DNA from 4 places in the Rossellomorea sp. RS05 genome. Region 1 is predicted to be linked to each of the others. Evidence: riboswitches for the same ligand, from Rfam matches in the RefSeq annotation. Region 1 holds a riboswitch; each other region holds the start of a gene.

Region 1 (7,658 bases):
TCGAAATGGCTGAAATCAGAGTGATGAATCCGTAGGCGAAGATGGAGACCAGAAGGGAGAACTGTTCGTTTTCTTCCTTCATTTGCGTGATGTTAAATACCTCAACGTCTCCGCTTTTCGACTCATCGATCGCCTCCTGGGTTGCGGAAGGATCAGAGCTATTCAGATAAAGGAAAGGGATGGAATTAGTTGAGCCGGTTTCCTTTTGGATTTTCTGAAGTGTATCACGGCTCATGATCAGGTTTAGACCATAACCGACTCTGATTCCCATTGGTGCCTCTTCGGCTTCTCCGTCGATATTAATGGATCCAACTTTTTCATCTTCCTCACCGTTGAAGTCATACAAGTCCAGCTTCTTCGTTTTTTGAAGATCCAGTGCTTCCGATTGATAGAATTTGCGATCTGATCCCTGATATTTAAGCATGTTGATTACAACAACCCCGTCAGGATCGACTTTACTACCGGTTTTCTTGAGGTACTCCTTGAAATCTTCCTCGTCAAGGCCATGCAGCTGGAGGTTATACGCATACTTCCCATCATTTAAGTTCGCATGGTAATCAGGATCTTTCTTTAATGCCGATGGAACGTCCTTACTGGTTAGCCAGCTTTGGAACGAGACATATTCCAATAAGACGGAATCTGTGACGTTTTCCGCATTCACAAATGGCTTCAGGCTTTCAAGGTTGTTGGATGGACCAGTGAGTTGTATGTCAAAATCATAGTTCTCCTGTGTCATGCCCGCTGATTTCTTGATGTTGTCAGTGAAAAACGATACCGAGAGAAACAAAATGATGGAGATGACGAGTGAGAATACAGTAGCGATGTATCGCTTCTTGTTCCGTTTCAGATTTTTCAACCCGATTTCTCCCTCGATGCCAAACATTTTTCGGGTGAGTTTAGATGTTTTTACGCTACGACCGCTCATTTTTACATCCTGTGTCTGCCTGATCGCGTCAATGGCTGATACCTTCGACGCTCTTCTCGCAGGAATCAATGTGGAGATGAAAATGGTAATTATCGAGACTGCACATGCTGCAAGGATGGAAAATGGAGTAATGGAAACAGATATTTTTAATCCGTCTGCAAATACGTTCGTCAAAGTGGTATTCATGAACCAGAAGGTAACGGCCATACCACCAATTCCGGCAATCAGGCCGATCGGGATGGAAATCAAGCCGATGATAGCCCCTTCAAAGAAGACGGAGTTTCGTTTCTGGATCTTTGTGGCACCGACGCTTGAGAGCATTCCAAGGTGGCGGGCACGCTCCGAAACGCTGATAGCAAAAGCGTTATAGATCAAAGCGACGGAGCCTATCAGGATGATCCCAACAATGATGGAAGCCATTCCAAAAAGTGTCGCATTAAGGTTGTCGTTATTCGAAACCCCGTAATAGCGCAGAAGCTCGTGGTTGAACTCAACGGTCGTGATGTCATGTTTTTTTGCGAAGGCTTTTGCATCATCAAAGAGATTTTTGCTCAACTTTTTCTCCGTAATAAACGCCGTGCTTCCTGCCTGCTTATCGTCCAAGAAGCTGATCACCGTATATCCCGGAGCCCATGGGTATTCCCAATCAGGTTTATCAATGGTACCGACAATCGTGTACGAGGCTTTTTCCTTAGTGCGGAAATCCTCCTCGTCTCCATTGAATGAATTGTCCTGATAGAGAGTCATATCGTCCATTAACCGGTCACCGAGTTCGACTGATAATGGATCACCGATTTTAAGTTTGTTGTTTTTCTGGTTCAGGATCTCCTGTGAAACCACGACTTCCCCATCATTCTTAGGAAAGCGTCCATCTTTCAGCTTAATAGGCATTTCCTTCAGGCCTTTTTTATCCAATGAGGTGAAGAATAAGTACGGCTTGGTTGCGTTTGGGGGATCCTGAATTTTCGAATACCCCAGGTCTTTGCGAAGAAAAACACTATCCGTATTCTCTGCACTTTTAATGGCATCCAGCTGCTCCTGGTTGATGTCCTTGTACTGGACGTGCCATTCTCCGCCTTTATTGATGTTGTCCTGCTTCATGAGATCAAGGAAGGAGACGAACAGGGTCGAGACGGCGGTCACCATGGCGACGGAGATGATGACACCGATGATGGTGACCATGGTCCTGCGCTTGTTTTCTTTCAAATGTCTGAGGGTCAGTTTGTTTATGATATTCATGGACGGAGAACCTCATCTTTGGAGATCTTCCCGTCTTCGATGGAGATGACGCGGTCCGCCTGCATGGCGATGCGCTCGTCATGGGTGATGACGATCAGCGTCTGTTTGTATGTCTTGTTGAACATTTTGAGGAGTTCCATGATCTCCTCGGAGTTCTTGCTGTCAAGGTTCCCCGTCGGCTCATCGGCAAGCATGAGAGCCGGGTTGCTGATGAGGGCTCGGCCGATGGATACACGCTGCTGTTGTCCACCGGATAGCTGATTCGGCAGATGGCCGAGCCTTTCAGTCAATCCGAGTCTGGTTGTAATGTCATTGAGCTGCTTCGGATCCACTTTCTGCTTATCAAGAAGCATTGGAAGTGTGATATTTTCTTCCACCGACAGGATTGGGATCAAATTGTAGAACTGATAGATGAGCCCGATCTGCCTCCTTCTGAATATGGCAAGCTGGGTTTCATTCAAGCTGTACATATCGGTGTCGTTGACGAGGACGCGTCCCGAGCTTGGGCGATCGACTCCTCCGAGCATGTGAAGTAGCGTCGATTTACCAGAACCCGAAGGTCCGATGATGACGACGAATTCCCCTTGTTTCACTGTGAACGAAACATTATCGAGTGCTTTGACCGCCGTTTCCCCTTTTCCGTACACTTTAGACAGATTTTCAATTTGTAAGATATTCACAAAATTGTACCTCCAGTTGGTTGATGCTTTTAGTATATCTGCCTAAAATGACTCTTCCGTGACAGTGAAAGTGACAATTCTGTCACCTGGCTAGATGGTATGTTTGTAGATTTTGAGTGAGAAGGTCGTTCCCGCAGGGCTGCTTGATACTTCAATGTCACCGTCCTGGTTCTTCATGATGCTGTAGGCCATGGCAAGGCCGATTCCGACGCTGTCTTCCGTGGCATTCTTTCCCCGGTAGAAGCGCTTGAAGATATGGGGGAGGTCTTCCTTCGGGATCCCGCTGCCTTGATCAGTAATGGTGATTTCAGTGAAAAGGGCATTTTCCTGAGAGGCGATGGTGATACGTCCTCTCTCTGATGAGTGTTCGATGCTGTTTTTCAATATATTGATGATGGCTTCCTTCGTCCAGTTCCCGTCTCCAACAAATGAGGCCGGTTCGTCTTCAATCTGAAGTGTTACGTCCTTGATCTCCATGGGGATGAGAAGAGGGTCCACGGCATCCCGTATGAGGGCAGACACGTCCACATTCTCCTTCTTGAAGCGTGCCGTTCCCGCATCGATCTTTGAGAGTTTCAATAGGGAGGAGACGAGCCATTCGATCCGTTCAAGCTGGACCTGGATACGGCGTGTGAATTCCCGGCGTTTTCCTTCATCCAAGCCCGGATTCCTCAACAGGTCGGACATGACCATCATGGAGGTGAGGGGTGTTTTAAGCTGATGGGAAATATCCGAGATGGCATCGGTCAGTTTGAGCTTGTCTTCCTGGAGGCGTGAGCTGTTTTCCGATAGTCGGAGTGTCACCTTGTACATATCGGACTTCAGGATGCTGAGCTCCCCCTCATGGTTGTCCCGAACGTCGAGGGAGTAGTCTCCATTTGATATCTTTCGAAGGTAGTCGGAAAGCTTCCCGATTTCCCTGTAGCGCCAGGCTGTGTAAAGCATGAAGCTTGTGATGAGTAGGAGGGAGGTGACGGCTATGGCCACAGACGCTTGCAGACTTATGTAAGATGCGCAAATTGTTCCGATGACGGCGATGATCACGATCGTTACAAGGAACACCCGTATTTCTTTATTCCTCAGCATCAGCGGTCTCCTGCCTTATAGCCCATTCCACGGATCGTCTTAATGATACCGGGGTTCTGCGGGTCGTCTTCCAGTTTTTCACGCAACCGTTTGATGTAGACGGTGAGGGTGTTATCGTTGACGAAATCGCCTGCCACATCCCAGATTTTCTCAAGGAGCTGTGTACGCGTGAGCACCTGATCCTTGTGCTGGGCAAAAATCAGAAGGAGCCGGTACTCGAGGGCCGTCAGCTGGATTTCTTCGCCGCCCTTATATACTTTGCCTTCAGCCGGAAGGATCTTGATGTCGCCGAGTGTGAAATGGGCAGGCGTCTGCTTATCGTAGCGGCGTAGGACCGACTTGATCCGTGACATGAGTTCCCTGACACGGAACGGCTTTGTGATGTAATCATCTGCTCCCATATCAAGACCCATGACCACATTGACTTCTTCGTCCATGGCCGTCAGGAAGATCACCGGTTTATCGGTCTTTTTCTTTACGAGGGAGCACAGGTCATAGCCGCTCCCGTCGGGAAGGGACAAATCAAAGAGGAACAGATCAATCTCTGTCCAGCGGGTGTTGATCATGTCCTCAGCGGCAGCGACATTATGGCAAACAAATGTGCCGAATTGCTCGTTCTGCAGGGAGTATTCAAGTCCTGCTGCAATCGTCTTATCGTCTTCAACTAATAGAATATTCATAGTGACCTCCGGATCAATGATGATGTAAGCCTATCATATGGAAAATGGCAGGCTTCGTCAAAGTGGTGGCAGTATGAACAGGGACCAATGATTGGCGGAAATGAGCAAACCTTTCGAAAGGACCAAAAATAATTCGAGCCTAATCTTAAAGTGAAGGTAACGCTTACATGGTTTCCATAGGTGTGAATGGTAGTTGACACCCAACCAAATACCCATTATTATCTCTTATAGATGAAATCTTCAAAAATTATATAGTATTCAAATTATCAAGAGCGACCGAGGGATCAGGCCCTATGACGTCCGGCAACCTCCATATGGAACGGTGCTAATTCCTGCAGGATGGTTTTCATTCTGAGAGATAAGTCGATGATCGATATGCGATGCTTCTTTCAGCTGAAAGAGGCATTTTTTATTGGAAAAAGAGGTGAAGCGCAATGATCGAGATCAACCATCTTGTGAAAGAGTATAAAACGAAAAAGCAAACTGTGATCGGCGTCAATGACGTTTCCGTCAAGATTGAAAAGGGAGAAATCTTTGGAATCGTCGGGTATAGCGGAGCTGGGAAAAGCTCCCTCATTCGTTGCTTGAATCTGTTGGAGAGACCTACTTCAGGTGAGGTCATCATCGACGGACTGGACTTTACGAAGCTGTCTCCACGCGAGCTCAGATCGGCAAGGCAGAAGACGAGCATGATCTTCCAGCACTTCCACCTGATCAAGGCAAAGACGGTCTACGGCAATCTGGCATTCGCCCTGAAAGCGGCCAAGGTGCCAAAGGCTGAGATCCGGCCGCGTGTGGAAGAGCTTCTCGCCATGGTCGGCCTATCGGATAAGGCAGATGCCTATCCCGCTCAGCTGAGCGGAGGTCAAAAGCAGCGCGTCGGGATTGCCCGGGCACTTGCGAACAATCCATCCGTTCTTCTGTGCGATGAAGCAACATCCGCCCTCGACCCGAATACCACAAGGTCGATCCTGAAATTATTGAAAAAGCTGAACGAAGAGCTCGGACTGACCATCGTCCTCATCACCCATGAGATGGAAGTCGTCAAGGAAATCTGCGACCGGATGGCCGTGATGCAGGATGGACGGATCATTGAAGAAGGTCCCGTATATGATCTCTTCTCGAATCCGAAGGAGCCCCTGACCAGGCAGTTCATCGAGACGATCCTTCAGTTCGACCTGCCGGATCATTTGGCGAAGGCAAGGAAAGGGACGTTGATCAAGATCCAATTCAAAGGCTCCATTGCAGAAGAAAGCGTCGTGTCCGATGTCTTCCAGCGGTATCACGTGAAAGGGAATATCCTTCACGGGAAGATCGAATACATCCAGGAAGTGCCACTCGGGATCTTCATCATGGAATTGATCGGAGAACGCGCCGAAATCGATGCCGCCATCGAATTCATTACCCAGCGTACGCAAAGTCTGGAGGTGCTTGAAGATGCTGCCTGAAGCCATCATTGACATCTTGCCGGATCTGAATCAGGCATTTTTAGAAACATTGTATATGGTGGGGATATCCCTGTTGATTGCTGTTATCATCGGACTTCCCCTCGGAGTGCTTCTTTTCACAACGGATAAGGGGCTGTTCCTCGAAAACCGCTTCGTGAAATCCATCGTTGGATTCATTGTGAATATGGTCCGGTCGGTCCCGTTCATCATCCTTCTGGTGGCGCTCCTTCCTCTGACGAAGATCCTCACAGGGGATGTGATCGGACCGACGGCGGCTTCAGTCTCCCTATCCGTCGCTGGAATTCCGTTCTTCGCCCGGATCGTCGAAACCGCACTGAAGGAAATCGACAAGGGAGTCATTGAAGCATCGGTATCCGTCGGGGCGAGCCCGTGGATGATCATTAAGGATGTGCTTCTTCCGGAAGCCAAACCAGCTGTCATCCAGGGCGTCACCATCACGGCGATATCCCTTATCGCTTACTCCGCCATGGCGGGTACAATCGGCGGGGGAGGGGTCGGTGACCTTGCCATCCGGTTCGGATACTACCGATATGACAACACGGTCATGTTCACGACGGTGGTCGTCTTGATCTGTCTTGTACAAGTCATCCAATATGCCGGCGACATTTTTGCCAAAGCAGTAGACAAACGATAGATAATGGAGGAAACACAATGAAAAAATGGACATTACTACTCGGCCTTGCCATCGCAGTCAGCCTCATGGCGGCGTGCGGCAACAGCAGCGACAAAAAAGATGAAAAAGACATCACCATCGGAGCCACAACCGGACCTTACAGCGATATGGTGACAAAAGCCATCAAGCCGGGTCTTGAAGAAAAAGGCTATAAAGTGACGGTCAAGGAATTCAATGATTACATCCAGCCAAATAATGCATTGGCACAGGGTGATCTTGATGCCAACCTGTTCCAGCATAAGATCTACATGGAAAACTTTGCGAAAGAAAACAAGATCGAGCTTTCCGAGCTGATTTCCGTTCCTACGGCTCCGATGGGCATTTATTCTGATAAGTTTGATTCCATCGACAGCATCAAGGAAGGAAGCCAAATCACAATTCCGAACGATCCTACGAATGCGGCACGTGCGTTCCAGATCCTTGCCGATGCGAAGCTGATCACGTTGAAGTCGGACAGCAATCCGCTGACGGTTTCGGAGAAGGATATCGAGACGAATGCGAAGAATTTGAAGTTCAAGGCGATTGAAGCGGCTCAGCTTCCACGTACGGTGGATAGTGTCGATTTGGCGGCTGTGCCTGGGAACTTTGCTCTTGCGGCGGATATGGATCTGCTTGATGCGCTTCAGCTTGAGAATATGCCGGATGAGTACCGCAACCGGGTGGTTGTGAATACGGATGATAAGGATTCACAGGTGTCGAAGGATATCAAGGCGGTTGTGGAGTCGGATGAGTTTGAGAAAGTGATTGATGATGAGTTTAAAGGGTTCGGGAAACCGGATTGGATGGAATGAGTTTTGGGAGTGTGGCCTTTTGGGTCATGCTCTTTTTTTTGATGGGACCCTAAGAGCTAAGGGTCCGTGCCTTTCCGCTGCGGTGGGCTGCTTTCCGCGGGGAGGGCGTTGAGCC
Region 2 (7,658 bases), on a different contig from region 1:
GACTTCTCGGTGCAGATGTACCAGAGGAGTATGGTGGACTTGGCCTCGATAAAGTGAGCTCAGCCCTGATTGCAGAGCGTATGTCAAGAGCAGGAGGATTCTCGATTTCGCACGGTGCACACGTGGGGATTGGTTCCCTTCCAATCGTCCTCTTCGGGAATGAAGAACAGAAAACAAAGTATCTGCCGCCTCTTTCCACGGGAGAAAAGCTTGCGGCGTACGCTCTGACAGAACCGGGATCAGGATCTGATGCATTGGGGGCAAAAACGACTGCCAAATTGAACGAAGCAGGGACCCATTACGTATTGAATGGTGAGAAACAGTGGATCACGAACTCCGCCTTCGCCGATGTCTTCATCGTATACGCCAAGATCGATGGCGAGCATTTCTCCGCCTTCATCGTAGAAAAAGAATTCCCTGGGGTATCGACGGGTCCTGAAGAGAAGAAGATGGGAATCAAGAGTTCATCCACACGTACGCTGATCCTTGAAGATGCAGAAGTACCGGTTGAAAACCTCCTCGGTCAAGCCGGGAAGGGGCATATCATCGCATTCAACATCCTCAACATCGGCCGTTATAAGCTCGGGGTAGGGGCAGTCGGGGCAAGCAAGCGAGCATTGGAAGTAACGGTAGCCTATACGAATCAGCGTCAGCAGTTCAAGACGCCGATCTCTTCTTTCAACCTGACAAAAGAAAAACTCTCAACCATGGCATCCAAGCTATATGCCGCAGAAAGCTCCGTCTATCGTACGGTCGGTCTCTTTGAGGATAGGATGAGCAAGCTCTCTGATGAAGAAGTGAAAAACGGGGCGGAAGTGGCTAAATCCATTGCTGAGTATGCCATCGAATGCTCACTCAATAAATTCTTCGGTACGGAAGTGCTGGACTATATCGTGGATGAAGGCGTACAGCTTCACGGTGGTTACGGATTCATGCAGGAATATGAAATCGAGCGCCTTTACAGGGATTCCCGTATCAACCGGATTTTCGAAGGCACAAACGAAATCAATCGTCTCCTTGTACCTGGCACCTATTTGCGAAAAGCCATGAAAGGCGAACTTCCACTGCTGCAAAAAGCACAGGCCCTGCAGGAAGAACTGATGATGCTTATGCCTGAAGAAGTGGGCGACGAGCCTCTTGCACAGGAAAAGTACCTGGTGCGCAATGCAAAGAAAATCGGCTTGATGCTTGCAGGACTTGCCGCGCAAAAATTCGGTAAGGCCCTTGAGAAAGAGCAGGAAGTCCTTGTGAATATCGCTGATATCGTCTCAGAAGCATATGCAATGGAATCCGTTGTATTGAGGACCGAAAAAGCGATCGAAACGACTGGTTTGGAGAAAGCTAAGCAGAAGCTCCTCTATACTCAGATCTTCTGTCAGGAAGCTTTCAACAAAATCGAGCAGCATGCCAAAGAAACATTGGTGGCTACGGAATCAGGTGACACGCTCCGCATCATGCTGTCGGCCCTGAAAAAATTCACCCGCCACACACCGGTCAACGTCATCGCCCTCAAACGCGATGCATCCGTGAAACTGATCGACGCTGAAAAATATATCGTGTAAGAAGAAAGGGGCTGCCTGCATGCAGCCCCTTTTTAATGGAAGCATAAGAGTGGGAGCTCGATAGGAGTCCTGATATGCAGAACAGAATGTTGATGCATGCAGATCCTGCTTACCCATCGCCCTCTTTCCGCCTATGTGATTCCTGGAAGTTGCGCATAGCAGCAGATTGTGCTTTTTTAATGGAACAGACGACAGCGTCAAATCATTCTCTACAACAATCGACAGCCGGTATTGTTCGCCAAGCACAAAAACGGATATAATGATGAAGAAAGCACTCAAATGAAAGGTGGTGAAAACAATGGCAATCACATTCTATTCCTACCCTAAATGCGGGACGTGCCGCAAGGCGAAAAAATGGCTTGAACAAGAAGAGGTTGATTTCAACGAAATACATATTGTCGAGGAGCCACCGTCCAAGGAGACGCTGAAAGATCTTTATGAAAAAAGCGGACTGCCCCTGAAAAAATTCTTCAATACAAGCGGCATGAAATACCGGGAACTGGGCTTGAAAGACAAGGTCAATACCGCCTCAGAAGATGAACTCCTCGAACTACTGGCTTCAGATGGGATGCTGATCAAGCGCCCCCTCACGACCGATGGTCAAAAGGTAACCTTGGGCTTCAAGGAAGAAACGTTTGAAGATACTTGGAAGTAATGGAAGCAGCAGAATATTTGTGCAAGACTTCCTTGCTTTTCTCTTAAAGAATGTGTCAATATTAGTTTGTATAACTAGCATGGAGGGATAAAGATGAGCACACCGAAAGAACTGCGTTATTCAGAAGAACATGAATGGGTAAAGTCCGAAGGCGGCAACGTCCGAATCGGGATCACAGCATTCGCACAATCAGAACTTGGTGACATCGTCTTTGTCGAGCTGCCGGAAGTCGGCGATGAAGTCAAAGCGAACGAGCCTTTTGGAAGCGTTGAATCGGTCAAGACCGTTTCTGAACTTTACGCTCCTGTATCAGGAAAAGTGGTCGAAGTGAACGAAGACCTGTCTGACAGCCCTGAATTCGTCAACGAATCTCCATACGAGAAAGCATGGATGGTTGTTGTGGAACCTTCAGACGCTGGTGAAGTGGACAAACTGATGACATCTGAAGAATACGATAAAATGATCAACGAAGGCTAAAACAGGAACACCTTGGGATAAATTCTCAAGGTGTTTTTTTATTCTCAAGGGCAAGATAAATTCAACCTTTAATGAAAGGATGATGGTCATGCTCACACCTAAACAGGCCGATGTGACCGATCGTGTCATCGGAAAAGTGAAGGATGGCTCCATTGAGCTATTCCTTGATAACCAATCAATCGGGAAAGTCCCCCTTTCGTTGGAGGGGATCAGCATGCAGCCGAATTTCGAGGCGAAAGAAAATAAAATCTACCAGAGCTATACCTCATCAGAAGGGCATGACGCCCGCTATACGGATTGCGATGAAGGTGGATGGTGTTAACATGACATCGGGGGATTCCCCCCGGTGTTCTTTAGGATCAAATCCTTTGCAAAATACCACTGACATGAGAAAATAGAGATAATAAGTGGACCATTAATAATCTTTTACTACTTCACTGAAAGTCAAGGTGATTGTCATGGAAGTCGTGGATGAAAAAGTCCTGATCGTAGAAGGCACATCCGATAAACGAAAGGTCAAAGATATCATCAGTGAGCCCGTGGAAATCATTTGTACCAATGGTACGATCAGTCTGACTAAAATGGACGAACTGATTGATTCATTAATCGACAGGGACGTATACATCCTTGTGGATGCCGACGAAGCCGGTGAAAAACTCCGCAAGCAATTCAAGCGGGAGTTCCCGGAAGCAGGCCACCTGTATATCGACAGGATGTACAAGGAAGTGGCTGCTGCCCCGGAATATCACCTCGCTTCCGTTTTGATCGGAGCCAATATTGATGTCCACCAACAATATCTTGGAAAAAGGATGAATTAGCTTTGAAAGAGTTGAACAGCCATGAAGCGCTGCAAACGATTCGAAAGAATGAAAGACTGCTTGCCCTCTATTTGTATACACCCATGTGTGGGACCTGTCAGGTTGCAGGGAGGATGATCGAGATCGTAGAAAATCTGCCCCAACCGTTTGTTTTTGCAAAGGCAAATCTGAATTACATGGCGGATTTCGCAACTGAGTATGCGATCGAGAGCGTTCCTTGCCTCCTCCTGTTCAAAGATGGAGTCGAGGTCGACCGGATCTATGCGTTCCAGTCTGTACCGTTTCTGTATGAAGCATTGAATAAGATAGCGTGAAGGGGCCAAAAAGGCCTTTTTTTTATGCTCGAATAGCAAAAGAAATAGATGGATTTCAACGGAAACCACTACGACTTTTCTACATACCGGGACATATTTCTCGGGAAATGAAACGAACCCGCCAATATATTGTCTATTGGGCCCTTCCTTCGACAGTCCGTCCACAATCTGTCGAGAAAGTACGGGAGGATAAACAATCCAGTAGTGGAATTAGTTAAGTATCCGAGATACTGGAGGGGTTGCATGAGAGAGTATTTAGAGAAAGTAGTAGATCAATGCGAGACCAGGTATCACTTACAATTATTATTTCCAGACACACCTTTCGTCCTACACTTCCAAAGTGGCTCAAGCGGGTACAGTCTGTCTATTTCGAATAAGGGATGCGCCGTACTTCCCGAACCACACCCTGATCCCCATCTGACGATAATTGCTGGAGAGGTCCGGCAGTTACTTTCTTTATTTGCAGGGAATGAGCGATTAACTTCCCTTGTTGATAAAAAGGATGTCGTAGTCCGTGGGGGTTACCGGCATTTGTTGTTTGCTGAATCCGTGCTTTGGTTGACCCGTTTTCACATCGTTGAACCAGTGAGCGTATAATGTGCAAAAATGAATTGACACCATGTTTATTCGGTGATAGTATCTTTTTAGTAACAAATTTCTGAGTATTTAGTATGGATAATTAAATAACGTTTATCTCTTATTAAGAGTGGTGGAGGGAAGTGCCCGATGAAACCCGGCAACCGTCAATGAAAATTGACACGGTGCCAATTCACTCGAAGCGAAGGCTTCGACAGATGAGAGAAAGTCTGCTATTGAAATAGTATGCCTTTCTGCTTATCGCAGAAAGGCATTTTTATTTTTCAAATGACGTTCGATGATTTAACAGCAAACGTCATTTGGATATAATTCCTAGTAAACCGGTGGTTTTACTGATGGCGAGGTGGATACAACATGATTACGATTTCTGATGTAAAAAAAATCTTTCAAACGAAAAACGGAACGGTTTCAGCTGTCGATGGGGTGGATATGACCATCAAGGATGGAGAAATCTTCGGTGTGATCGGATACAGTGGAGCCGGAAAGAGCACGTTGATCCGGATGCTGAACGGGCTTGAGGTCCCTACTGATGGTTCCGTCGATGTGAACGGTCAGCTCATTTCACAGGCAAAAGGGAGGTCCCTCAGGGAGGCAAGGCAGTCAATGGGTATGATCTTCCAGCATTTTAACCTTCTTTGGTCGAGGACGGTCCTGGAAAATATCCAGTTTCCCCTCGAAATTGCAGGTGTATCGAAAAAAGAGAGGATCAAAAAAGCAAATGAGCTTCTCAACCTGGTCGGGCTTGAAGGCCGAGGTGATTCTTATCCATCGCAATTGAGTGGAGGGCAGAAGCAGCGGGTCGGCATTGCCAGGGCGCTGGCGAATGATCCGAAAGTGCTGCTATGCGATGAAGCGACTTCCGCCCTTGATCCACAGACCACAGACAGCATCCTCGACCTCCTGGTGGATATCAATGATCGCCTTGGATTAACGATCGTGTTGATCACCCATGAGATGCATGTCATCCGCAAGATCTGTCACAGGGTAGCGGTCATGGATTCAGGTAAAGTCGTGGAAGAAGGGGACGTACTTGACGTGTTCCGGAACCCTAGGGAAGAAGTGACGAAGCGTTTTGTAAAAGAAGTTTCTCAGCAACAGGAATCGGATGATGTCTTGGAACATTGTCCGGATGGGAAGGTGCTGAAACTGACGTTTGTAGGAGAAAGCACAGATCAGCCTCTCATCACAGCGCTGATCCGCCGGTTCGATATTGAAGTGAACATCCTTCAAGGGCAGATATCCCAAACGCAAAAAGGGGCCTTCGGAACGTTGTTCATCCAGCTCACCGGAGATCCATTGATTGTGGATCAGGCCGTCGCTTTTGCTGAAAATCAAGTGAAAGTGGAGGTGATGGAGAGATGATTGAAAAAGTCTTTCCGAATGTCGATTGGGAGAAAATGTGGGAGGCAACACTTGAAACCTTATACATGACGGGGATGTCGGTCATTTTGACCTTTTTCCTCGGTCTTGCCCTTGGAATCCTCTTGTTCCTTACATCGAAGGGGAACATTTGGGAGAACAAGGCGGCTTATTCGATTACCAATGCGGCAGTCAATATATTCAGGTCCATCCCTTTCATCATTCTGATTGTGTTACTGATTCCATTTACGAAGGTATTGATCGGGACGATCCGGGGGGCCAACGCGGCCTTGCCGGCCCTGATCATCGGTGCTGCCCCGTTTTATGCCCGGATGGTGGAAATCGCCCTCCGCGAAGTCAATAAAGGGGTCATCGAAGCAGCGAAAGCCATGGGGTCCAAGACGAGTACCATCATCATGAAGGTCCTTCTCCCAGAATCCATGCCGGCTCTCATCTCGGGAATCACCGTGACGGCCATCGCATTGGTCGGTTATACCGCAATGGCAGGCGTCATCGGAGCTGGCGGTCTCGGGAATCTGGCATTCCTGGATGGATTCCAGCGCAGCAGGACCGATGTCACCTTGGCGGCGACAATCTTGATCCTGGTTCTTGTATTCATCATTCAGCTTGTCGGTGATTATTTCACCAATAAAATAGATAAACGATAAAAGGAGAGAATTCAGATGAAAAAATGGCTAGTGGGAACGATTGCAGCAGCGAGTATTATAGGATTGGCAGCATGCGGAACCGGCGGGAGCAACGGTAGCTCAGGCGATTCAAAGGAACTCGTGGTCGGAGCATCCAATGTCCCTCACGCTGAGATCCTTGAGGAAGCAAAACCGATCCTTGAAAAAGAAGGGATCGACCTGAAGATCGAGACGTATCAGGATTACGTACTCCCGAATAAAGATCTGGACAGCGGGGACCTGGATGCGAACTACTTCCAACACATTCCTTACCTTGAGGGGCAAAAGAAAGAACACGGATATGATTTCGTCAGTGCCGGCGGAATTCACATTGAACCGATGGCTGTCTACTCGAAGAAGCATAAATCCCTTAAAGATATCCCGGAAGGCGGAACCATTCTATTCAGTAACTCCGTGGCAGAGCACGGAAGGATCCTGACTTTGCTTGAAGCAAACGGTCTGATCAAATTGAAGGATGGGATCGATAAAACCCAGGCGACATTGGATGATATCGCCGAAAACCCTAAAAAATTGAAATTCGACTACGAATACGAGCCGGCCCTTCTTACTCAGCTTTACAATAATGAAGAAGGCGATGCAGTCGTCATAAACTCCAACTATGCCATCGATAGCGGACTGGATCCGGTCAAGGATTCCATTGCCATTGAAGACAAGGAATCACCGTATGTGAACATCATCGCGGTCAAAAAAGGCGATGAAGACAAAAAAGAAATCAAGGAACTCGTGAAGGTGCTTCAGTCTGATGAAATTCAGGACTTCATCAATAAAGAGTGGAAAGGTTCCGTGGTTCCGGTCAAAGAATAAATACCAAACATAATCTTTTTGCAATAAGCTCATACTATTTTCGATCACTCGAATTAGAATGGAGCTGAAAGTGATGCAGGTAGAGCCTAGAAATACGACGGAAGCGGCCCTGCTCGATTATAAGACGGGGCTTGGGATCTTCACTGAAAAAATGCCGGACCTGGCGCAGCAATACAATGCTTTCACGGAGCATTGTTTCCGTGAAGGGGTATTATCAAAGAAAGAGAAGCAGCTGATCGCCCTTGGCATCAGTTTGTATTCTCAAGATGAGTACTGCATCATCTACCACACAAAGGGTTGTCTCGATCAAGGATGTACGGAAGAGGAAATCCTTGAAGCCGTGGGAGTAACTGCTGCATTTGGAG
Region 3 (7,658 bases), on a different contig from region 1:
GCACCACTTCGAATGGGATGGATTTAGCTGCTAGTGCCTCCGCTTCCTCTCCACCTCTTCCGAACACAAAAGGGTCCCCGCCCTTCAGTCTGACTACTACCTTGGATCCCGATGCATATTTAATGAGAAAACGGTTGATCGTTTCCTGCTTCATCGTGTGATAATGAGGCAATTTCCCGCAGTAAATCAGATCGGCCCCTTCTTTCGCATGGGTGAGGAGCTCTTTGTTCACCAGTCGATCATAAAGGATCACATCGGCCTGCTGGATGGCTTTCAGCCCTTTGATGGTCAGAAGGTCCGGATCCCCTGGCCCGGCCCCCACTAAATATACTTTCCCCATTGGATCTCCTCCTTCAGTGTTTACTTTATGATGGTTTCCTTCTCGTGGAGGACGAATGCCGCTCCTCCGCCTCGCAATCTCCGTTTCTCATAAAGAGAGATGTCCACGATTTCAGGTTTCTTCAGAAAATACTTTTCTAATTCAATCTCCACCAGATCAAATGCTTTTTCATCGGAGTCTGCTGCGACCACGACGGGGGTAACAAAGGTATGGGTCGTTACTTCAAATCGATACAGATTCATCTACTCATCCCCCTTTATGCTTCCTGAAGCAACCCGTCCAGTGACTCTTGCAGATCGGCCGTTCCTACACGATTCACGTAGTCAAAGAAGGCTTCTCCCGGTTCCTTCGTATTCTTGAAGTGGATGAGGAGACCCTTTACCACATCTGAAAGCTGCTCGGCTTCCACTTTCCCCTTCAGCTTTTCATTCAACGTCCCTCCATCTTGGAGTGTTCCTCCTACATAGATTTCAAAGGCCTCGATCATCTTTTTGTCCTTTGTCCGCATCTTGATTCCCTGAAGACCGATGTCGGCAATTTGTCTCTGCCCGCATGAATTGGGACACCCGACCATATGCATGCGCACCGGCACATCGAGGCTCAGTTCACGATCCAGTTCATTGGCGATCCTTCGCATTCTCTCCTTCGTTTCGACGAGGGCAAGATTGCAATATTCAATCCCTGTACAGGACACGGAATATCCGATAAAGGATAACGGGCTCGTGGAAATTCTATCGAAGATTTTTTCTTCCAACAGGGCGTCCACATGCTCATCCGGGATATTCGGAATGATGAGATTCTGTGAATTGCAGTTTCGCAGTTCCCCGTTCCCGTATTTTTTTGATATCCTTGCAAGCTCCAGCACTTCGTCGGAACTGAGTCTGCCTACCGGAACATTCAGTCCCACATAGTTCAGCCCCTCTTGCTTCTGAGGCTTTACTCCGTAAAAGTAGCCTGCATTCCATCCCGTTACGGCATCTTCCCCACCATCAGGTAGCTCGACATACTCCAGTAGTTTTTCCTTGAACTTTTCAGGTCCCCAGTCGGCAACGAGGAACTTCAAACGGGCGAGATGCCTCTTCTCCCTGTATCCAAAATCCCTGAAGATCGTGGTTACAGCAATCGTTACGTCCTTTACCTGATGAGGTTCGATGAATACATCCAGCGTCTCGGCAAGGAATGGTCTGGCAGATAGTCCGCCCCCAACCTTCAGGTGGAATCCTGCCACCTTCTTGCCTTCAATGACCTTGGTGGCAGGAACGAAAGATGCACAGTTGATTTCAGCATTGGATGCATTGTTGATGTTCGAAGAGATGGACAGCTTATATTTTCTCGGAAGATTTGAGAAATCCTCATTGAGCTGGAAAAAGTCATACACTTCCTTCACGATTTCCCTTGTATCGAACAGTTCATCCGGATCGATACCCGTCAATGGATTACCGACGATATTCCTTGTGATGTCACCGCAAGCACCTGCGGAGGAAAGGCCGACTTTTTCAAGACGCTCGAAGATGTCGGGAATCTGTTCGATTTTAAGCCAGTGGAACTGGATTGCCTGTCGCGTCGTGATGTCATACACATCACGACCATACTCTTTACAGATGGCTGCAAGTTCGACGGCTTGATCATAGGTAAGGATGCCAGAAGGGACATTGACCCTCATCATGAAATAACCATCTTCCTTTGGACGTTGCAAATACAGGCCTGCCCATTTGAACTTATCCCACTCTTCCTTCGGGATCGATGAAAAACCATTTTTTGCGTATTCAGGGATATCCTCCAATATAGTCAAGCCATCCCGCTCAAGCTTCCATTGTTCGGTTTTATTCAATTTCTCATTTTGTTCCCAGTGCTTCTGATATGCCATGCTCTCCACTCCTTAGATCAATTGTTTGACTTGAAGATGATTCCAAATCTGCTCAACGCACTCGTCTACCGAATGTTCTTTTGTGTTCAACGTGATTTCAGGATTTTCCGGCTCCTCATAAGGGGCGCTGATGCCTGTGAAATTCGGGATCTCCTGATTCCTTGCTTTTTTGTATAGCCCCTTCGGATCCCTTTTTTCACACTCATCAAGGGGACAATGAACATAGACCTCAAGGAACTCTCCCTCACCGACCAGACTGCGGACCACGGCACGGTCTTCTCTGTAAGGCGAGATGAAAGCGGTGAGGACGATTTGACCGCTGTCCACGAATAGCTTCGATACTTCACCGATCCTGCGGATATTTTCTTTTCGATCCCTTTCATTGAAGCCGAGGTCGGCATTCAATCCGTGGCGGACATTGTCTCCATCGAGTACATACACTTGCTTTCCTTCTTGGAACAGTCGATGGGACAGGGCATTGGCAACCGATGACTTCCCGGAGGCAGATAGCCCTGTGAACCAAAGGATGAAGCTGCCATGGCCATTTTTATTTCGGCGGTCTTCTTTTTTTACGGCACTTTCATGCCAGACGATATCAGACATGATTTCTCCTCCTTACTGTGATTCTTCCTTCTTCAATCCGTCGATGAGCACCTTGATGACTTCTGGTCTCGAGAAGGTGCTTGGAGGGACTTCCCCTGCCCTCAGCATGCCGCGCACCTTCGTTCCCGACAGAATGACCCGGTCCTCTTTTCCGTGGGGGCACGTTTTGGTCGTTGCCATGCCTTCACATTTCTGACAGTAGAAGCTGTGCTCGAATTTTAATGGTACGATGCCAATTTCATTCTCGCTAAACTGCTCAAAGATCTTCTGTGCATCATAGGTTCCGTAATAGTCTCCGACCCCGGCATGATCACGTCCCACGATGAAATGAGTGCATCCATAGTTTTTCCTCACCAGCGCGTGGAAAATGGCTTCGCGAGGTCCTGCATAACGCATAGCTGCCGGGAATACCCCCAGGAACACACGGTCCGTAGGATAATAGTTTTTGAGAAGGACCTCATAACTTTCCATCCTGATCGAAGCCGAAATATCATCTGACTTCGTTTCTCCGACAAGGGGATTGAGGAATAAGGCATCCACTGTTTCTAGAGCCGTCTTTTGGATATATTCATGAGCTCTGTGAACCGGGTTCCTGGTCTGGAATCCCACGATCGTCTTCCACCCTTTTTCTTTGAAAGCCGCTCTCGTCTCCACAGGATCGAATGTGTGAGCTTCGAAGGGTTTATTCAAGCGCTTATGTAGGGTGATCTCCCCTCCCACATAGATGGGGCCACGGTGGAAAAGCTTTTTGACTCCGGGATGCTCAAGGTCTGTGGTTCCATAAACGAGCAGCGTCTCTTTTTCTTTATCAGGGGTGAAGATTTCCTTTACATCGATCGATCCGTACGTTGTCCCGTCGTATACCAGTCTGCTTTTACTCCCGACCGTTAAGCGATCTGCAACCTCCTGTTCCACTGGCAGGGTGATCGGGATGCTCCAGACGGTCCCATCGGCAAGCCTCAGATTCTCGACAACACTCTTATAGTCTGCTTCTTGCAGGAAGCCATTTATGGGACTGTATCCTCCTATCGCTATCAATTCGAGATCGCTCAATGAAATCTCATCGAGGGGAATCTCCGTCTTGATGATCTCCACTTCCTCTTCAGGTGCAAATGATCGTATCAGTGTTCCTCCATGTGGTTCTAAACTCATTATGTTTCCTCCTTCAATACAATCAGATTCCTCCACCATCTTCATGAACGGCCCGTTTTTCTTTCCGGATTGCTTTCATCAAGGATAATGCCCCTATCGTCGCAATCATGACCGAAACGGGGATGATGATGGAATAAATGTCATAGTCGACCAAAAGCTTTACAAGGAAATACGAAATACTCAATGACACAAGTGGTGAGACGATCCAGATCTTCACGATCTTTTTCACGATATCGCTCTGGATGACTTCCCTTCCGTTCCTGGCGGTGCCAAGTCCAATAATGGAAGAAGACGTCACCTGGACCAGGGGTACGGGAAGCCCGAAGATCGAACTTGTGATCACCAGACCGGCTCCTACACTAGAAATGAGGATCCCCTCTGGCTTGGTGAACCGGGTGATCTTCTTGCCGTTCGTTTCCACTACTTTAGCACCCAATAAAAGTGCCCCTATTGCGACAAACGCTCCTCCCACCCAAACGGCCGGACCCGCTTTCAGCATGCCGGCCCCAACCAGGGGACCGACGGCATTGGCCACATTGTTCATGCCCGCAGAGAAGGCCTCCAGGAAGCCAGCGAGAATCAAAACGTACCCGATCCATGTATGATTGAATGTCCACCCCCGCTTTTCGAGCCCATATAGCCCTTTAGCAAGCAACCATGTAAGAATGAACGCCGTAAACGGGACAATCACCCAAAACAACATGATGGTCAGCAGGGATTTAATGAATAGAACCTGATATGCTACCCCTACTCCCACCACAGCCCCGACCGTCACCTCACTTGTCGAAAGCGGGATTCCCATCAGATTGGCAATGAAAAGGGAACAAGTAGCGGATAAAAGAATGATGATCACTAACTTGGACGTCAGGATGGTTGATGGAATGATTCCCGACCCGATGGTTTTGACTACCTCACCACCTCCGAGGACTGCACCGGCAAGGACCCCGATGGAGCAGATGACAAGGGCTACTTTCATTTTCTTGATGGCACCCGATCCGTAAGCCACCCCCATTGTGGCAGCCGCGCCGCTTGCCCCAATATTCATGGCAAAGAATAAACTGATGATGATGGCGATGATTTCCAGCATGTCTACCCTCCTAGTGTAGCCCGCATTCCGTCTTGCCTTTGCCTGTCCATCTGCCTGATCTCAAATCATTCATATCATAAGCAGGGGATGTACAATGGGAGCACCCGATGCTCGGGTAGCCTTGATCATGCAACACATTATATGGAAGGGATTGTTTATGGACATATCTCCATACATCCTTCCATGTCCAATGGATCAATGGACAGATCTTGATGGAACTGAACTTGTCATCTTTATTGATGAACTGTGTATCCTTCCGCGTCGGGGACTGCTCGCGCCTGAGCCCTGAAATCCAGGCATCCCCGCCTGAAAGCACCTCCTTCAACGGATCGAGCTTCCTGATCTGACAGCACTGATTCGGCTGCGTTTCCCATAACCGATCCCCAAATTGTGCTGCTTGTTCCTCGAGGGATAGCGCAGGTTTTTTCATCTCAATTTGAAGGGAAGGATACTTTTCTTCCACTTTTTTGATTGTCTCGTACGTTTCCTTGAAGTGGACATCGGTATCCAGGAAGACGATGTTTGCACTGGGATTCACCTTAGAGATGAGATCAATCAGGACCATTCCCTCGATTCCGAAGCTGCATGCGTACACAATCCTGTCACCATAATGCCCATATGCCCATTCCAAGACGTTCAGGGCCCCTTTGTAGGTGGGATCAACCCCGAAGTCCTGATCATGTTCTTTCCAATTTTCGTGTGTCAACACGTTGATCACCGCTTTCCTCATGCCCAAAAGAAAAAGACATTCATGCGCAGTCAAATAAAACCTGCGGATGAATGCCTCTAGTTTTTCTAGTCAGCATGATTATTTGATTCGTACTTTTTCATTCCGTTCTAATTGAATGACTTTACCGTTTTGCACCACGATCGTAATGGAACCGAAGTCCATGTTTTCAAGCATGGAATTGATCGTATCCATCCATTCCGCCTCATTTTCCTGCTTATCCTTCTTGTTCATCGACTTCCCCCCCCGTTTACAACATCTGGGTCCATGGAAAAACAGCCCCCCATTTCGGAAAGCTGTTCAGGTATCGAACCTTATCTTCCAAAATGAGTCCCATTTTGCTGGAGTTAGCACCTTACATTATGTAGGTTGCCGGGTTTCATCGGGCCAGTTCCCTCCACCACTCTGGATAAGTTATATTCATTTGAATAACTAAAATAATAACAGATAATTGAGATAAGTCAATCCGACTTTTTTTATAGGAATAATGAATTTGAACTATTTTTCACAAACTCATTTCTTCCAGGCCCTTAACACAACGTATTCAGAGAAATACGATTCAACCACCATTTTTTATTTGTGGGCCTATCCAAATTCTTGATTCCATTCATCCAAACAATAGTAGGCTGTGTCCGCAAACAAAAAAAACGTGATCAGGCAGCCACGATTTTTCATACTTGGATAATTGATTAGGAAGCCGGCCCGCCGGAAATGTACAGGATCTGACCGTTCACGTATGATGAGCGTTCATCTGCAAAAAAGGCAACGGCGTTGGCGATATCTTCAGGCTGACCGCTTCGCCTGGCCGGTATTTGACTGATACTCATGCTGACCAATTCGTCAAACGGAACACCCATACGCTCGGCGGTCTGGCGCGTCATATCGGTCTCAATGAATCCTGGTGCCACGGCGTTTGCGGTGATCCCGTAAGGACCGAGCTCGCTGGCAAGCGTCTTCGTCAACCCCTGAAGGCCAGCTTTGGCAGTGGAATAATTCGCCTGTCCACGGTTCCCCAATGCAGATGTGGAGGATACATTGATGATCCTCCCGTACTTTTGCTGGACCATGAAGGTTTGGACCTCCCTCGTCATGAGGAACGCTCCTTTCAGATGGACGTCCATGACCGTATCCCAATCCCCATCGGACATTTTATAAAGAAGATTTTCCCTGATCACGCCTGCATTGTTCACGAGGATGTCAATCCGTCCGAAGAATCCAACAATTTCCGCCACGGCTCCCTTTACATCATCCGATTTGGAAATATCCGTGACTCTCAGAAGTGGTCCACCCCCTCGTGCGTCTTCCCCCATCAATCGAGGGGCTGCGTCATCCGTGTCCAGTACTGCAACCTGATATCCTTCCTGTGCAAGCCTTTCCGATTCCTTTAGCTCCACCGGTGACGATGGCCACCCTTTTTATATTGGTCACGTTCTGCTCACTCCTTTTGTGAATGGTTGTTCATTCAGTGGGCTGCACTCGACTGCAACCACTCTACGTATCAATTCGGCATATTATGGAATGTTCCTGCATCTCCCTTACGGATGAGCGTATTTGTGTTGAGTGAGCGCCAGGATCACGTAATCATCTTTCACTGCGTATATACAGATACAACAGAATCCCGGACGGCCGTTGGGCTTTCCGGGATCCTGTTGTCACACCAATAATTGAAACAGCGTCTTATCCTGATTGACACATTGATACGCAAATCCTTTTTGATTCATCCGGTCAAGTAGTCCGGGGTAATCTTCCCTATGCTTGAGTTCGATTCCAACGAGTGCGGGTCCGCTCTCTTTGTTGTTTTTCTTCGTATACTCAAAGCGGTTGATGTCGTCATGAGGTCCAAGCACCTCATCGAGGAATTCCCTGAGGGCTCCGGCCCTTT
Region 4 (7,658 bases), on a different contig from region 1:
TCGTCAATTAAATAAGGAGAGAATGACAGATGATGATTGATGGTGAGCATCAGATCCGTAATCTGGTGAATGGTATTGGATGCTGTTTTTGGATCATCATTGCCTAGAGATTTAATGGCCACCTCTGCCAGTTTATGCATTCCCATTTGAAGATCCTGAATTTCCGTTTCTTTATGTCCGATTTCAATTAGAGCTAGATATTTTTCCATATCGACTTTTTTTTCATCCGCACCGTAAAGGCAGATAATGTCGTTGCCGCAGAGGACGAAATCGCCGATCTTGAAGTGCAGACGTACGATGATCCCATCCTCCCGAGCTTTCTCAATCATGGAATGAAAGTCGATAATCTGTACGTAGCCAGAAGCCTTTGCTTTGACATTCAGGCACTTGCTTTCATCCAGATCGAACTGGGGATGATCATCCTTTGTCCGGTGGCATTCCAGATCTTTTTTCAGTGTTTGATTGATCATGACTTCGGATACCTTCTTCATGTTGTAGGTGATATTATGGACCTGCATCCACGTAGAGGCGTGGTTGATGAAGAAGATGAAGGTGATGGCCGCAATGAAGGCAACGATGACGGTCAAGACGGGTGCGGCGGTGAACATTTCTTTCTTTGAACTTCCGATGAAGAGGAAGATGAATAGTACAAAGACAAAGCTCCCATTGAAGATGCCGAGAGCATGCTGAGTCTTTTTATCGGAAATGAAATTCAGCAGCATGCGGGGCGAGAACTGTCCACTGAATGTCGTAAGGACGACGAGAAGGGAGTTCAAGGTAAAGGCGCTCAGAGTGAGGACCCCGCCGATCAGGGTGCTGACAAGCGTCCTTGTGACCGATGCATTCATGCTGAAGAGCTTTGGTACATAATGAGACAGCTCTACTTTCAGATCTAGGAACAAGGTGCATGCCACAAGCAGCAGGGACAGGCAGATGTAAAGGAAGGGCATGAACCAGATGGTGAGCTGGATTTCGTGAGCCCGCTGTCTTTTGGACATGAGCAGGTACTTTTGGACGTCATTTGGCAGGAATTTCTTAAACATGGTGTAACCCGATCCTTTCTGAATGGTGTTGAGTAGTCATTTGTTTCCCTCCATGTGCGGGTTAAAACGTATTTTGAGGTATTTTAAATAAATCTTTTTTAGCCCTGTTTTTAAGGGGTCGAAAAGAGTCTAATTATCAGAAAAGATAAAAAACCTATTGACGTAAAGCCCTGATCCCCTATATAATCCTACTCATACTTATTGACTGAACAAACCAGAAAAACACACACTCTTATCTAGAGCGGCGGAGGGAATAGGCCCGATGAAGCCCGGCAACCTGCAATCATGAAAGGTGCCAATTCCTACAGATCGATGGTGATCTGGAAGATAAGGGGAGGAGCCTGCCTGATAAGCCCTCTTCTTAACCATAAGAAGGGGACTTTTTTGTTTCCCCTGCCATCTTTCAACCAAGTCATTCAACCCTTTAGGAGGAAGAAACATGTCAGAATTGCACGTAGCACTACTCGGATTCGGAACCGTCGGTCAGGGAGTATACGAAGCCCTGGACACACATCGCGAAAGGATCAAGGATATCACGGGAAAAGAGGTGCGGATCCGTGCCATCTTGATCAAAGACCCATTAAAGGAAAGAGAGATTGATCCAAGCATCAAGGTCACGACGGACTTTGACGAAATCCTGGAAGATGAGGGCATCGATGTCTTGTTTGAAGCGATTGTCGGGGAAGAACCTGGTTACACCTATCTCACCAAGGCCATCGAACGGGGGATCCATGTTGTAACGGCCAATAAGGCGATGTTTGCCTCGAAGGGTGAGGACCTTTTGACACGTGCGCGTGAACGGGCAGTCGCAGTCGGATTTGAAGCGACTACGGCAGGAGGACTTCCCATTATCGGTGCCATCAGGCAACTTCTGAATGTGAATGAAATCACACATATTCAAGGCATATTGAATGGGACCTCCAATTTCATCCTTTCCCAGATGAGGAAAGAAGGCTTGTCCTTCGAGCGGGCCCTTTCTATTGCTCAGGAAAAAGGATACGCAGAAGCAGATCCCACCAGTGATGTTGGAGGACAGGATGCCTTCTATAAGCTCATGATCCTCAGTCGAGCAGCCTTCCATTGTCAGCCCGACTGGGAAGCGGTCCCGAAAAAAGGGATCACGGATCTAACCAGCGATTGGTTGCAGGCCGCTGAATCCTTCTCCCTCCGGTTCAAGCATGTCGGGTCAATTCAAAGGGACAGGGAAAGCATAAGCGGGGTAGTGGAACCCGTATTGGTGAAGGAATCCCATCCTTTTTATGGAGTGGAGAATGTTGAAAACGTTGTGTCTGTAAAAGGGAGCCTGGTGGGAAGGGTCACTCTTTCAGGACCGGGAGCGGGTAAATTACCTACAGGAAGTGCGATGGTGGAGGATTTTCTCTCACTGATCGAAGGAAGATACGCATCTTCCGAGACGCGTGCCAGAATAGGAGTCGAATCCCTTTCCGGCCGTGATGGTGAATGGGTGGTGAGGACTCCGGATGAGGCATTGCCGGAATGGGTCGACCGCTTTGATCTGTTGGACCGCATCACACTGAGTGGCCACCTGTATCTCTTCATCAGAGGTAGTGAAGAAGAGTTGAACGCAGTGCAGCAAGCAGATGAGAGGCTGCAGCCCTATCCTGTCTTGAAGGAACTTCCCCTCGAGTCCAGACTGAAAAGGGAAGCATCGGTACGTTAACTATTTACGAAAGAAGGGGACATGGTGGAGATCATCGTACAGAAATTCGGAGGCACCTCAGTGGGATCGGTGGAAAGAATCAAACGGATGGCCCAGCATGTCATCCGTGAGAAGCAAAAGGGGAAAGAAGTGGCCGTCGTCGTGTCCGCTATGGGTGACACGACCGACCATTTGACGAAGCTCGCGGGGGAAATCACGGCCCATCCACCGAAACGGGAAATGGACCTCCTGTTATCCACTGGTGAACAAATCACCATTGCCCTGTTGACCCTGTCGATTCAAGAGGCGGGATTCAAAGCCGTCTCCCTTACTGGGCGACAAGCGGGCATCAGAACAGATGGCGTCCATGGGAAGGCCAGGATAAAAGGGATCGACCCATCCCGGGTGCAGGATGAGCTCCGTAAAGGAATCATCCCTGTGGTGGCGGGATTCCAGGGATTCACAGATGCCTGTGAAATCACGACCCTTGGAAGGGGAGGTTCCGATACGACGGCGACGGCCCTTGCTGCAGCCCTTGGTGCGGAGCGCTGTGATATCTATACGGACGTAGATGGGATCTATACGACCGATCCCCGGGTTGTCCCTGCTGCGACGAGAATCCCACATCTTACCTACCGTGAGGTTCTCTGTCTCGCTGATTCCGGGGCAGCTGTCATCCATCCCAGGGCCGTCTTTCATTCAAAAAAGAGCAGGATTCCATTCCGTATCCTTCCAGGCTTGATCAAAGGCGAGGGAACACTCGTGGATGACCACATTCATATCACTGATCGGGGCCCTGTCGGAGTTGCGTTCAAAGATGAGGTCGCCTCCATCAGTATGAAGGATGCCGCTTACGGGTTGGAATCCCTTCTCAAGGAATCCCTCGAAGTCATCCACGTGAAACCCGATTTGCACTGGAAGGGGCAGGATCTGACCCTGACGGTGGATGCGTCTGACCGCAGCGACGTCGAGCATCTGTTGCGCGATCTTGGCCAGGAATTCTCGAAGAAGGTGGAGCAGGCAAAAGTGACCATCGTGAAATCACCAGGTTCAGACATTCTGAGGTTCGGGGTGAGGTCCGCTCTTGGTGATTCCGGAATCGATGTATCTTCCATCCATGAAGATCCGGAAAAGGTAACGGCCCTTATCGGGTCGGAGGATATTTACAGAGCTGCTGACGTGCTCCACACGTTTGCCGGTCTCGATGCTTCCGGGGCCAAAAGGGTCGTGAGGTGATCAAGGGGTGATCATGACAGGTGTTCCCACCGGGATGATTCCTGCCAGCTCCTCCACGTCCTTATTCTGCATCCGGATGCATCCAGCCGATACCGCTTTTCCAATCGAGCTTGGATCGTTGGTTCCATGGATGCCATAACCTTGCTTCGACAAGCTCATCCACATCGTCCCATATGGACCACCTGGATTGGGAGATTTGTTGATCACGATGAACTCACCGATCGGGGTTTCATGGAGCATCCTTCCTACTGCTATGGGATATTGCTTCACCAGTGTTCCATTTTTATAAAGGCGGAGCCACCGTTTATTCACTGAAACCTCGATCCTGTACGGGATGGTATGGGTATTCGGGATGCCAGGAATGACAATGGGCTGCCCTGGATAAATCGCTCCCGGGCTCACACCGGGATTGGCATCGATGATGGTCTTAAGGGGCTTACGGAAATCGGTGGCAATCTGATACAGCGTTTCTCCTGTCTTGACAATATGGATCAACGAAATACACCTCCATGCCTTTTTATCAACCATCATATGTCTGGATGGGTGGGCATGTGAAAAATCCCGTCCTTCAAAACGAAGGACGGGATTTTTTGATCAATGCTTAGTTTGATTGGAAGGGGCATAGCTTTGAAGCATGAGGGCCATGTCCTGAGCCTGCAGCTGAGGAACCTGATAGTACCCATGTTTATTCTGATAAAGGAAGGTTTCGTAGCTCATCTCGATGAAGTTCGGCACGCTGTCTGCCACCACTCTTCTCAGGACGGGATTGGTCATTTCAAGGGCCGTCATGGCAAGAAGGGAGGCGAGTGACTTGGTCTGACCGAGCATGTAAGCGGATAAGCCATTGTCCGATAGGTCCTGTACAGACGCATTCGGCTTTTTGGGCGCTCCTGCTTTGATGCCATAAACGGTTTGATGCTCCTGCGTCATCTCGTAAACCTGTGTCGGAACCTGAGGCTTGCTGCCTGTTGAGAAGCTTTCGACAATGGTATTATATAGCGTTGTCACAAATGAGGACTGGCGATGAAGGATGTCCTTCAGGGCCGGATCCTGAATATGGGGCTCATACATTTGATACTGATCAAGCATGGAGATGATTCCTGCAATCACTTCGTGGGCATCAAATAGTTCATGCCCGCCATGATTCGGCGGTGCCTGCATGTGTTGCTGGTTGAAAGGCTGTTGGTCCATTGTGTATCCCTCCTGGAAACTGTCATTCGCCATTTAGTATGTACACTGCGCAGGATTACATGCAAAGCAGAAGGTCCCCACTACAATATCCACGACTATTTCAAGACAAGCCTGAATACAATGGAAGAAAGACGTGGTAAAGGTGGGCATTCATGAGTATTTTCTTCAGTTATATCTTCCTGGGATTATCTTTGTCTGCACCGATGGGGCCAATCAATGCGGCTCAGTTGGACAAGGGGATACGCTATGGGTTTTGGCATTCATGGCTCGTAGGCGTCGGAGGCATGGGAGCCGACGCCATCTTCATGCTTGCCATTTACTTTGGGCTCGCACCGTTCATCGACACGCCGATCATCCAATTGATCCTGTGGATGTCGGGTGCGTTCATCCTGATCTTCACGGGTATTGAAAGTATTGCGAAATCCCATGAACTGATGCAACCGCAACAGGGGGCTGAAGGAGAGTCCAAGAGAAAATCGCTATGGACAGGTTTTATCATGGCACTATCCAATCCCCTCAGCATCATTTTTTGGCTTGGGATTTACGGCTCGATCCTGGCTCAAACGACTTCCTCCTACGGAACAGGTCATGTCCTCCTATATAGCCTGGGGATTTTTATCGGAATCACGATTTGGGATATCACCATGGCCTTCATTGCCACGGGCGCCAAGAAATATGTCCGTCCGGGTGCATTGCGTCTCATCTCGATACTCTCTGGAGTGGTCATGTTCGGCTTCGGCATTTACTTTGCCATCCGTGCAGCGGATGTATTGTTCTCCTAGACAGACACCCAGTTCATGACCGTTACATATCATGTGGTGTATTTCCGAGGGGGGACACCAATGATTCTGAATCGTGAATGGATCGAAGGAAACAGGGACGCGATGAAAGAATGGGAGCAAGAGGCATACGACTATTTCAAGGGTATGATGGAAAATCGTGATCAGCCATACCCTTGCGTTCCAGGAGTTCAAGGCTTTCAAAAAGATATGGTAAGGTACGGCTTCGCTTCAGGCGAACCGGAAGCCGCAGGTGGAAAACTTGCTTCTATGCTGTCAGAATATACACGCATGTCGAGGTCAGCCGGCACATTTACCTCCTTGGTCGTATTCTTTGAATGGAAGGAAGGAACAGTCGATGGATTCAGGGATCGATTCTGGGCGCTGCTGAATCAGCTTCACGCAGATGACCCCGTACCATGGCCTGAAGGCATTTCTAAAGATCCCTCCCATCATTCATGGGAATTCTGTCATCACGGAGAGTCGTACTTTGCATTCTGTGCGACCCCTGCTCATCAAAAGCGGAAGAGCCGGCACTTCCCTTACTTCATGATGGCCTTTCAGCCGCGATGGGTGTTCGAAGAAATCAATTCAGGAACACCCATTGGTCAGAAAATGAAAAAAATCATCAGATATCGCCTTGAGAAGTACGATGAGGTAGAGGTTCATCCTAGTTTGAAGTGGTACGGTCAGGAAGATAATTTTGAATGGCAACAATACTATCTGGGAGATGATGATGCCTCCATTAGTAAATGTCCATTTTTGAATAGCTTGAAAGCCGCTAAGAGATGAGGGTTCCTTGTCTCTTTTTTTGTATGCTCGGATGATGCAAGGGGGATTCTAATGAGCATATGAAATGATGGAGGCAAAGACATGGATAAGATACAGCCGAGATGTGAAAATGAATTTGGTGAATTGAAGACCGTACTGGTATGTTCCCCTTCCACCCTGGACGTTCCCGATCAAAAAACAGCCGATTACGTGCAGTGGGAAAAACCTGTTGATCACGAGATCGCGTTGGAAAACTTCCAGGCGATGAAGGCAGCGATGGAGTCGGAAGGTGTCAAGGTCATTGATTATGCGGACTATCTGAAGGAGGATGATGCTGCGCTGAGCCGTCAACTCATCAACAGGATCTTTGTGAGGGATCTTGCTTGTGTGTTTCGTGACCGTCTGATCCCCGGAGATGCCGGGACATCAATGAGGGCACCAGAGTATGCGCATTCCCACCGTCTCTTCAGTGAATGGTTCGAACCTGATATTTTCCGGATTGAGGATAACAATGAACTGAAGGCACTGGAGTACGGGGATCTTATGCTGTTAAATAAAGACGCAATCCTCGTCAATACGGGTCTAAGGACAAGTATCGAAAGCATCGAAGCCGTGCAGGGGAAGATGTTTGCCGCAGGCTATAGTGAAATCGCCATCATCGATCTCCCGAGGAGAGGCGATACCCTTCATCTGGATATGAATCTCAATGCGGTGGGTGAAGGCGTGATCCTGGCTAAAGGATATATGCGTTTCCTGCCTGTACAGGTCGTCCATGAGGGGGGATCACATTATTATATGCTTGGGGATTTCCTGAGGCGGCATGGTTATGACATCCTTTGGACCGACGACGTGTCCCATACGGTAGCGGATATCAATTTCCTGAATCTGAATCCGGAAACCTTGCTTGTCTCCACGAAAATGAACAGGCACATCCTGAAGGAACACCCGAAACGGAAGCAATTACGCATCATCGAAGTG

What was found. A riboswitch is a leader RNA that binds a small molecule or an ion and turns the genes downstream of it on or off. The one in region 1 is predicted to bind S-adenosylmethionine.
Region 2: another riboswitch for S-adenosylmethionine. It lies ahead of ABJ225_RS18775 (methionine ABC transporter ATP-binding protein); the one in region 1 lies ahead of ABJ225_RS20840 (methionine ABC transporter ATP-binding protein).
Region 3: another riboswitch for S-adenosylmethionine. It lies ahead of ABJ225_RS04575 (DUF2292 domain-containing protein); the one in region 1 lies ahead of ABJ225_RS20840 (methionine ABC transporter ATP-binding protein).
Region 4: another riboswitch for S-adenosylmethionine. It lies ahead of ABJ225_RS14965 (homoserine dehydrogenase); the one in region 1 lies ahead of ABJ225_RS20840 (methionine ABC transporter ATP-binding protein).

Annotation. Positions count from the first base shown of each region.
Region 1 is NZ_JBDKWY010000012.1:62,310-69,967, forward strand. Features, by position in the region: gene ABJ225_RS20820 (FtsX-like permease family protein) at 1-2,164, opposite strand, end outside; gene ABJ225_RS20825 (ABC transporter ATP-binding protein) at 2,161-2,844, opposite strand; gene ABJ225_RS20830 (sensor histidine kinase) at 2,935-3,930, opposite strand; gene ABJ225_RS20835 (response regulator transcription factor) at 3,930-4,610, opposite strand; SAM riboswitch class I at 4,871-4,975, shown strand; gene ABJ225_RS20840 (methionine ABC transporter ATP-binding protein) at 5,045-6,058, shown strand; gene ABJ225_RS20845 (methionine ABC transporter permease) at 6,048-6,713, shown strand; gene ABJ225_RS20850 (MetQ/NlpA family ABC transporter substrate-binding protein) at 6,731-7,543, shown strand.
Region 2 is NZ_JBDKWY010000009.1:26,012-33,669, forward strand. Features, by position in the region: gene ABJ225_RS18745 (acyl-CoA dehydrogenase family protein) at 1-1,562, shown strand, start outside; gene ABJ225_RS18750 (arsenate reductase family protein) at 1,861-2,217, shown strand; gene gcvH (glycine cleavage system protein GcvH) at 2,311-2,694, shown strand; gene ABJ225_RS18760 (YusG family protein) at 2,783-3,016, shown strand; gene ABJ225_RS18765 (toprim domain-containing protein) at 3,153-3,512, shown strand; gene ABJ225_RS18770 (thioredoxin family protein) at 3,515-3,826, shown strand; SAM riboswitch class I at 4,521-4,627, shown strand; gene ABJ225_RS18775 (methionine ABC transporter ATP-binding protein) at 4,778-5,785, shown strand; gene ABJ225_RS18780 (methionine ABC transporter permease) at 5,782-6,450, shown strand; gene ABJ225_RS18785 (MetQ/NlpA family ABC transporter substrate-binding protein) at 6,466-7,293, shown strand; gene ABJ225_RS18790 (carboxymuconolactone decarboxylase family protein) at 7,367-7,658, shown strand, end outside.
Region 3 is NZ_JBDKWY010000001.1:882,163-889,820, forward strand. Features, by position in the region: gene cobA (uroporphyrinogen-III C-methyltransferase) at 1-340, opposite strand, end outside; gene ABJ225_RS04545 (DUF3906 family protein) at 361-582, opposite strand; gene ABJ225_RS04550 (nitrite/sulfite reductase) at 597-2,207, opposite strand; gene cysC (adenylyl-sulfate kinase) at 2,220-2,813, opposite strand; gene sat (sulfate adenylyltransferase) at 2,823-3,962, opposite strand; gene ABJ225_RS04565 (inorganic phosphate transporter) at 3,985-5,046, opposite strand; gene ABJ225_RS04570 (phosphoadenylyl-sulfate reductase) at 5,060-5,758, opposite strand; gene ABJ225_RS04575 (DUF2292 domain-containing protein) at 5,858-5,971, opposite strand; SAM riboswitch class I at 6,088-6,192, opposite strand; gene ABJ225_RS04580 (SDR family oxidoreductase) at 6,466-7,170, opposite strand; gene ilvA (threonine ammonia-lyase IlvA) at 7,429-7,658, opposite strand, start outside.
Region 4 is NZ_JBDKWY010000005.1:260,320-267,977, forward strand. Features, by position in the region: gene ABJ225_RS14960 (DUF2254 domain-containing protein) at 1-1,043, opposite strand, end outside; SAM riboswitch class I at 1,273-1,377, shown strand; gene ABJ225_RS14965 (homoserine dehydrogenase) at 1,483-2,724, shown strand; gene ABJ225_RS14970 (aspartate kinase) at 2,749-3,939, shown strand; gene ABJ225_RS14975 (L,D-transpeptidase family protein) at 3,940-4,434, opposite strand; gene ABJ225_RS14980 (spore coat protein) at 4,534-5,130, opposite strand; gene ABJ225_RS14985 (LysE family transporter) at 5,283-5,912, shown strand; gene ABJ225_RS14990 (YqcI/YcgG family protein) at 5,973-6,701, shown strand; gene ABJ225_RS14995 (arginine deiminase family protein) at 6,783-7,658, shown strand, end outside.